DNA from 4 places in the Paenibacillus sp. RU5M genome. Region 1 is predicted to be linked to each of the others. Evidence: riboswitches for the same ligand, from Rfam matches in the RefSeq annotation. Region 1 holds a riboswitch; each other region holds the start of a gene.
The links. Region 1 has a riboswitch for cyclic di-AMP ahead of CRO25_RS03465 (3D domain-containing protein). Riboswitches for the same ligand answer to the same signal wherever they lie in the genome.
Positions count from the first base shown of each region.

Region 2: linked by a shared signal. The riboswitch ahead of CRO25_RS31100 (3D domain-containing protein) and the one ahead of CRO25_RS03465 (3D domain-containing protein) in region 1 are both predicted to bind cyclic di-AMP.
Region 3: linked by a shared signal. The riboswitch ahead of CRO25_RS10090 (C40 family peptidase) and the one ahead of CRO25_RS03465 (3D domain-containing protein) in region 1 are both predicted to bind cyclic di-AMP.
Region 4: linked by a shared signal. The riboswitch ahead of CRO25_RS32525 (C40 family peptidase) and the one ahead of CRO25_RS03465 (3D domain-containing protein) in region 1 are both predicted to bind cyclic di-AMP.

Region 1 is NZ_OBQM01000001.1:727,837-730,039, reverse strand. Features, by position in the region: gene CRO25_RS03470 (polysaccharide deacetylase family protein) at 1-348, shown strand, start outside; gene CRO25_RS03465 (3D domain-containing protein) at 481-1,149, opposite strand; cyclic di-AMP (ydaO/yuaA leader) riboswitch at 1,152-1,348, opposite strand; gene CRO25_RS03460 (amino acid ABC transporter ATP-binding protein) at 1,634-2,203, opposite strand, start outside.
Region 2 is NZ_OBQM01000020.1:51,496-53,698, reverse strand. Features, by position in the region: gene CRO25_RS31105 (TatD family hydrolase) at 1-141, shown strand, start outside; cyclic di-AMP (ydaO/yuaA leader) riboswitch at 383-636, shown strand; gene CRO25_RS31100 (3D domain-containing protein) at 910-2,094, shown strand.
Region 3 is NZ_OBQM01000002.1:945,985-948,187, forward strand. Features, by position in the region: gene pelA (pectate lyase) at 1-380, opposite strand, end outside; cyclic di-AMP (ydaO/yuaA leader) riboswitch at 794-925, shown strand; gene CRO25_RS10090 (C40 family peptidase) at 931-1,395, shown strand; gene CRO25_RS10095 (carboxymuconolactone decarboxylase family protein) at 1,500-1,829, opposite strand; gene CRO25_RS10100 (hypothetical protein) at 1,947-2,165, opposite strand.
Region 4 is NZ_OBQM01000025.1:18,685-20,887, reverse strand. Features, by position in the region: gene CRO25_RS32535 (M1 family metallopeptidase) at 1-80, shown strand, start outside; gene CRO25_RS32530 (hypothetical protein) at 91-933, shown strand; cyclic di-AMP (ydaO/yuaA leader) riboswitch at 1,176-1,313, shown strand; gene CRO25_RS32525 (C40 family peptidase) at 1,317-1,787, shown strand; gene CRO25_RS32520 (GNAT family N-acetyltransferase) at 2,187-2,203, shown strand, end outside.

The DNA of each region.
Region 1 (2,203 bases):
GGGGATATTATTCGGAATCTGGCGGGCTACACTCCCAAAATGATTCGTCCACCTTATGGCGACATTAATGAGCAACAGCTGCAATGGGCGGCCAAACAACATTACAGCATTGTGAATTGGAACGTCGATTCCCTGGACTGGAAGGGCCTCTCCAAAGAGGAAGTCAAACAAAACATCCTGTCGGCCGTTAAACCAGGTTCCATTGTTCTGCAACATGCAGGAGGCGGTGTCGGATCGAAGCTGAGTGGTACCATCGAGGCGTTGCCTGAAGTTATCGAGGAATTGCGAAACCGCGGGTACGAGCTGGTGACTTTGGACGAAATGCTGGAACTGCCAAAGGGTAAATAGATTTAGAATACGGCAGTCGGATATTCAAAAGGGTGTCCTTCATTCACATTATCGTGATTGGAGAACACCCTTTATTGTTTAATTTAGATTTAGTTGGAGTCACATATGATGATGTGCAGCTACGCTTTGATTTTATTTCAAAATGTAAAGTTCAACATCCTGAATACCAAATGTGCTCACGGATTGCTTGCTGCCAGGAATAAAGATATCGATCTTGTGACCTTTAATGGCACTACCCACATCACGAGCCGTTGCTACAAATGCCTGTTTTGGCAGTCCTGGATGTGTATGACCTGTCACCAGTACCTTTGTACCCAATGGAATGATACTTGGGTCTACTGCAATGGTACCCAATTCAAGCGGATTACCGAAGTAATCCACGGCACCCCATCCTCCATTTTCGGAAGCGTCTGCGGAGTATGCTGTTGCTTTGACGTCGACAGCTTTGCTGTAATCAAACGTTTTACCCCAGGCTTGTACAACTTTACTATCTGCATTAACGTCAAGGCTTGCGGCAGTTACCGTTTTGGCCTCCGTTTTAGCTGCTGCAGCAGAAGCTGTGTTCGTTGTTTTACCAGGGATCGTAATTTTCAAACCACCATAAATGTTGTAAGCTGAAATGTCATTGTTAGCTTTAATAAGAGCGTTAAGTCCAACTCCATATTGTTTGGATAAGGTGTAGAAGGTATCCCCCTCTTTGGCCACATGAACTGAATCAGCATGAGCCGGAACGGCCTGAATGAGCATTGCTGCTGTCAGCAAAGCTGTTGCTGTTTTGGCTATACGTTTCTTGTTAATCATGGTCTTCCTCCCTCATTATGCCTGCGAAGTTAGTTGTCGGATTCGGATGGAGGAAACCACCCTATAGGTTCAATTACATTAATAATTTATGTAGCCCTAATTCACCCCAAGCCGTGTGCAAATGATTCTTCCCCAAGCACACTCTGCATCGTTACATCCCCCACACTCCCAACTCCGGAAGTTTCGGCAGGAACAAATATATCACAACTTTGTAACCAAGAGTCGTAGTAAATGTTACCATCTGGCTAATTCACTTCAATATTTTTGCTGAATTCAAGCGACTTTTTCAAAAAAATGTCTATTTGAGCTTATATCGTTGATGACAGAAACGTTACTTTTTATGTAAATCCGTGCGTATTTACACGCAACAAAACAATCCCTGCCGGCAGGTCGCCGACAGGGATGTATGAGGGAATAAGAATTCTCATCCACAGTATATACTTTACATTTACATGCAATTAATCCTAATGATTACTCGGATGGATTAGAGCACTTTAGCAAGGAAGTCACGTGTACGTGCATGCTTGGGCTCACCAAACACTTCAGCAGGCGTTCCTTCTTCTACAATAACCCCGCCATCCATGAACAGGATGCGGTCCCCTACTTCGCGTGCGAAGCCCATCTCATGCGTTACAATAACCATAGTCATGCCGCCCTCTGCAAGCCGCTTCATGACATCCAGTACTTCACCGACCATTTCAGGGTCCAGTGCTGAAGTAGGCTCGTCAAACAGCATGACATGCGGCTGCATCGCAAGCGCTCTTGCAATAGCGATCCGTTGTTTCTGTCCACCGGACAGCTGATTTGGATAAGCGTCTTTTTTGTCAGACAGGCCCACCGTCTTCAGCAAATCTGCGCAGATTTGTTCCGCTTCCTGTGCAGATTGTTTTTTCACTTTAATGGGAGCAATCGTAATGTTCTGCTGCACCGTTTTGTGCGGGAACAGATTGAAATGCTGGAATACCATCCCCATTTTTTCACGAGTTGCATTAATGTTGTGTTTAGGGTCAGTGATCGAAACTCCCTCAAAGTCAATCTCACCGGAAGTAGGCTG
Region 2 (2,203 bases), on a different contig from region 1:
CACCCTTATCGTGGAAAACGAAATGAGACAGCGCATGTACGTCTGGTTGCAGAAGCAGCTGCGGAAATTAAAGGCATTTCGGTAGAGGAAATTGCAGCAATAACGACCAAAAATGCCATGGAACGATTTGGGATTCGTTAAAAGATCGAGCAAAACGGGTGAAAAAGTGAGTTAGGCGGAGTTAATTTGCTTTTTGATCCAAATAAATCAAGAATATTACAATATTTTAACCAAATATTTAGAAAAACGTACTTGAACAACGCTTTACAACATGCATAGAAACAGGATATCATCTTTTCAGTGAATTGTTGTGCGGAAAATTGGACAGATGTTCGGGGGATGAACAAAGGGACACTTTCCGATGAAACAACATTACTTTCATGAATCAGTCTCGCTGAGTCTCCGTTAACGGAGAGCGGGGGAACCAATAGGGCTTAAACATCGGTGATTGCAGCCGATGCGCAACATGCGCTGACCCAAAAGCAGCGTATGAATCTGCGAAGCCGTATTTGATTTCTTCTTTGGGTCTCGGGGTGAATTCAAGGGCGTCCGCCATGAGCGGATGACCGGAGATAGGGCGGCTCTCTTTCGCCCGAACCCGACAGCTAACCTCGCAAGCGGAAAAAGAGAGGCAACCTCGTGCATGAATTTCCGATATTCAGAATCATTCGGAAGCCACGAAAGAGTTCCTCTTAAACTCTTTCTTTGGCTTTTTTGTTTTTGAATAAAAGAAATACTGTCATCATACGGTAAGTATTCAGGAGGATGACATCATGTTGCGAAGATTGATTCATGGTGCAGAACCGGATTATGTTGGTCCGATCTGTGTTCTGTAGAAAATTTGGTATAGTCGCGTCAAAGACATCATGCATTACTTTAGACGGCGAGGCTATGAAGGAGGACGGAGAAGTGGGCACATTCCAACCAGAAGAGACCCATGAGTCACGATCATCCAGTAAGTCTTTCGCGTTGCGGTGGAAGCATGAGAACTTGCGTCAAATGGCATTGATCGCGATTTTCTCAATTGCGCTTACAATCATGATCTTGTTAGTCGTTTACGGTCAGGCCGGGAAACAAATTTCACTGGTTATTGATGGCAAAGCTCAAGCGGTAGAGACTCGTACAGGAATGCTTCAGGAAATGCTGGAGGAGCAGTCAATCACAGTCAGCCCTCACGATCAGGTATCCATGCCCTTGAATGGGGCTATCACAGATGGAGACCGCATCGTTATTGAGCGGGCCGTTCCAGTTAATATTACGGCAGACGGGGACACCAAGACTCTGTATACAACCGATTCATCGGTAAAAGATGCGATTAAAAAATCAGGTATTCAGATTGCAAGTGAAGACAAAGTATATCCGGCGCTTGGAACCACTATTGAAGCGGATATGAAAATCCGTGTAGTGCGGGTAACAAAGCGTACGGTGGAAGTGGAACATCCGATTGCTTATAAAGTGATCAAAACGGCTGACCCTAGCTTGTACAAAGGCGACAATCGTGTCGTTGTGAGCGGTAAAGAAGGCACACTTGTACAGCATATTGAAAAAGTGTTTCAGGATGGAGAATTGGTCTCCAAAAAAATGGTGGGTAAATCGGTCGCAACGAATCGCGTCGATAAAGTGATTGCCATTGGTACCAAAGCCAAACCTGTTGTGAAAGAGCCAGTGATTCAGACGGTATCGGCGCAGACTTCCACGACAAAAACAGCAACAACCACGAACTCGAAGAAAACCGCTGCCTCGGGCAGCAAAGTAATTACCGTCTCAGGCAGTTCTTTTAAATATTCAAAAGTGTTGAAAAATGTATCCATGACGGCATACTCTTCTGAAGAGCCCGGTATCGGCACAAAAACAGCATCAGGTACTCGGGTAACTGAGGGACGTACCATTGCGGTTGATCCCAAAATCATTCCGATTGGCTGGTGGGTGTATATCGAGGGCCTTGGCTTCCGTCGTGCGGAAGACACAGGTGGTGCCATTAAAGGCAACAAAATTGATGTGTATTATGATAGTGTGAAGCATGCCCTGAACTTCGGACGGAAGAAAGGCAAGACGGTATATGTGATTGGTCCGGTGAAGCCGGAAGCGAACTAAAATCGTTTTACTTTGAAATGGGAATGCTATAAAATATAAGCATGAATGATTCATGCGGAATATGCGGCGGAGGGGTCTGAATTCAGTCTCCCCCGCCGTTTGGCAGAGA
Region 3 (2,203 bases), on a different contig from region 1:
TAGCCTGAGCTCTGGTATACTTGTGGCCATCCTCCATTGGAGTACTGCATACTTAACAAAAAGTTGATTCCTTTGATGGCAGCAGCCGAATATCGCGGATCATTTGTCTTTTTAAATTCCTTGGCTAATCTTCTAATTTCTGAGTATGTAGCTTTATTATCAATCGTAGATTTGGCCCACTCACCACTTGTTTCTTTGTAATCCTTCTTCCATCCCCCGTCAGGACGTTGATTCTTCAAAATATCTGAGATACTTGCTGTCGTTCCAGATGCGTCTGCAGCAGATACCTTAGCAGCAGGCTGAAATACCATTCCGACAACAGAGAAAACCATTGTACATGCCATTACCAAAGATGCAAACCTTGCTTGTGCCTTCAACATCGTTTAGAACACTCCCCAATTCATTTTCTGCAAACTGTTTTCCTTGAGCGTCTCCCCTCCTTATATTTGTTTTTAAACTCAAACTATTTCTTTTCATCCAATAAGTGGATTAGATAAAAAGAATTCTATGCAAAACAATGAATTTTGTCAATAATTGCAACAATATGTAACAAATTCTTTGTCTTAACCTTTAGGTATCGTCTAATCGAAATGTGAGAAAGCCAATAAATTATCCAATTTTTCTCCATTTGAAACAGTAGTTACTTTTTTGTCATCTATTAAAACCCAATATTCGAGTTATTTCTACATAAATAGCGATAATTCCGTTAACATTGAGATGATAAGAAGTGTTCAAAATCGGTTTGACATTTTCGCATTTATGCAATATAGTTTCAAAAGGTTACAAAAACTTAATTATTCATTTGCCGAGTTTCATGTTTGAAAACGGGGGAACCATTTTGGGTGAATTATTCTTATACATAGGAAATATAGGGAACCTTCTACCGAACCCTTAGCTAACTCCGTAGGCATCGAAGGGAGAACAAAAATTTTGAAAAAGCTTATCATCTCCATTTTTGGAGCAGCAGTTCTATTTACATCCGGTGCAGCAAGCACAGAGGCAAGCAGTATCAACACCGTCGTTAACAACATGACAGGCATACCTTACAAATGGGGCGGCACAACAATGGCCGGATTTGATTGCTCTGGATTTATGAGATATATTTTCAACAAATATAGCATTGAATTACCACGCACTTCCCAGCAACAAGCTAAGGCCGGAACTCCGGTATCCAAAGCTAATCTGCGTACTGGTGACATGGTATTCTTTAATACGATGGGCAATGGCATTTCACATACAGGTGTATATATCGGGGGCGGACAGTTCGCTCATGCTTCAAGCAGCAAGGGTGTCAGCATCACACAATTATCCAATCCTTACTTCAATGATCGTTACGTAACAGCACGCCGGGTAACAGGACAATTTATGTATAACAAAATGCTGGGCAAAATATAAGTTTGATTTGATATAGTGCAAAGAGGAGGCTCCGGGTGAATCCGGGACCTCCTCTTTGTTTGGGGCTTTTGTTTACAAATCCGGTGTGCTGTAGACTTCTATACTTAATGTAAAGCCTTCTGTACTCTCATTGCACCCTGAGACAGCGCATGGCCTCCGCCTACCGCTCCAGCCACAGCAACCGTCTCCATAATCTCCTGATCGGTCGCTCCTTTGGCACGTGCCTCTTCCACATGGTAAAACGTACATACCTCATTGTTCGCAAACAGTCCAATACCCAGCGCAATCAGCTGTTTGGTCTTGGCATCAATCGCCCCTGCCTGAAAGCATTCTCCAGTGAACTCATGATAAGACTTCACCACAGCTGGCAGCACATCGCTTAATTCACCAATCTGATCTTTATAGGCATGAACCTTATCATTCATCAGTGTCATGGTTACCGCACATCCTCTCGGCTGATATGTTACAAGCTCTCACTGTACCTATCTTCTCTCCGGAGAGGTGTAATTATGCCAAAACATCCATGGTAAATGAACCTAAATAGGCATGTCCTATTCTTCGAGCAGGCTCTCGCGTGGTTCGCTGAACAATTGATATCGGTAATTCCGATCAAGCTTGACCACACGACGATTCTGACGGCGAATGAGTACCTGCTCCCCGTCCCAAGCCACTACAATACCTGTCACATCATTGGACTGAATCTCGTCCCGTACTACCCTTACTTTTTCACCCGATAAACGCAGTGCATCCAATTGTGCATCACTGATCATATTTCCGACGCCTACTTTCCCAAAAAAATTATTTACAA
Region 4 (2,203 bases), on a different contig from region 1:
TGGACGAGCCAACTAAATCCCGCTGGAGCATGAGCGCAACCAAAATTATAGAAGCCATATTCGGAAGTCTGTCATGGTGAGGTGGATACAGTGAAATCGAAAATACGTGAAGGCTGGTTTCTCGTCCGTCAGCATATGTTCATTGCGGCACTCTTATTTCTCTATCAATTAGTATGGGGATACTTTCTTTATCGGATGGTGCAGTCAGCTGTGGTTCCGCTGCTCCTGCGTTATCCTGACCCTGATACAGGGGAACTCAGTACGATTTTATTTAAAATGGAGAGCCAACTCGGTCTGACAACGAATCCGGAGGTTCACCGCTATTTATGGATTTTAGGGACTATGCTGCTGATACGGATTCTGATTAGCCCACTCATTCAGGCAGGGCTGCTCTACTCGCTCCAGCATTATAACCATTCGGAAGAGCGCATTCCATTCATTCGCGGTATCAAAAATTTATGGAAACCGATGCTGTTGCTCCACACCATTCGGACTATATTACTGCTGCTACCCGCTTATTGGCTCGCGCCAAAGCTCTATTCCATCTTTATGGAAGGTTTTCATTCCCTCCATCTGCTCTTGCCTGGTATTCCCTATGTTGCTGGTTGGATTGTATACGGGTGGGTTATCCATCATGTCCTACTGTACATGCAGTTTGGTATCTCAGCTCCCGATGGGGAAGGCGGAGCACGTGGTACGTTTCAAGCTATATGGATTGCACTACGCCAAGTCATCACTCTAATCGGCATTGCTGTCCTGCTGGGCGGCCTTCATCTGCTGGTCTTTGGTGCCTTTACTTCAGCTTCATGGTTACTAACCGGCTTAACTGGTCTTATACTACAACAAACGTATCCACTTGCCCGGTGCTTGCTGAGCCTGTGGAAAATATGTGCCCATTTCCGCCTATGGCAGTCCAACTCGGTCAAAGATTAAATTAAACGGTTACCATCTCTATGTAAAGTTGTATTCTTCAAATGCCGTTAAACAAGCAAACCTCGACCTTTCCCCGTCAAAGGTCGAGGTTTTTTTTGTTAATTTTGTTGTTAAACGTTGCCAAAGTGATATACCTCTGTTACAATAATCGCAGTGAGTTTTTAGTAACAACTTTGTAATCTTTACCTTCATATTTGTAACTACTTAAAATTTAATCGTCATTTCTTGATTTCGCAGGTGCATAACTAGCATAGCCAAATTCCTAGCACCTGGGAAGCGGGGGAACCAGTTATGGGTGAATTGATCTTGCAACAGAGGGATCATAGGGGACCTTCAACCGAATCCTTAAGCTAACCTCGCAGGCATTGGAAGGGGTATATCTCTTGTTTAAGAAGAAATTAACCGCAGCTGTACTCAGCCTCACATTCGCATTATCGCTTGGAGCAGGCAGCGCATTCGCAGATTCGAAAATGGACCAAGTTATTGATTCAGCAATGGGGACTACATACAAAAGCGGAGGAACAACGCTTAACGGCTTTGACTGCTCTGGATTCACAAGTTATGTATTCGACAAGCTGGGCATTGATCTGGCTCGCCAATCGAGTTCACAATTCGACATGGGTGATTCGGTATCCCGGATGGAAATGAGACCAGGTGATCTGGTATTCTTCAATACAACGGGCAAAGGTGTCTCGCACGTAGGGATCTTTGTAGGGAATGGGAAGTTTGCACACTCCTCTTCTTCCAAAGGAGTTACAATTAGCGAATTAAGCGAAAGCTATTGGGCCAACCGCTATGTTGGCGCTAAACGTATTATGAGCACGGACGCATATGAGACATTGGCCATTGAATAGGGACAAGCCGAGCAACGTCATGCTGTAACAATAACTTTACTGTAACGAAGCATAATAGAACCGTCTGGTACATTCTCCGCAGGAATGTTATCCGGCGGTTTTTTTGTGCTTCGTTTCCTTAACATATTCGGGATAGCTATCAAACCTAATTTTAACTTTTTTTAAAGCTATTTTTCATTGCTTCGCCCGTGCTCTTATAATGTTTTTACCCATCCCACTATAATATAAACGAAATTACCGGAACTTTTGTTTCACTTTTTTTCAAAAACGAGGACTTGCCAAATGAACGCCTCTTTTGTAGAGTGAAAACAAGCTTAGATATGGAATGACATATGTATATGTATATGGACAAATCAAAATCATTATAGCTTGTTCACAATGAGAGGAGCGTGCAGTTGTATGGATGAAGCCCCTGT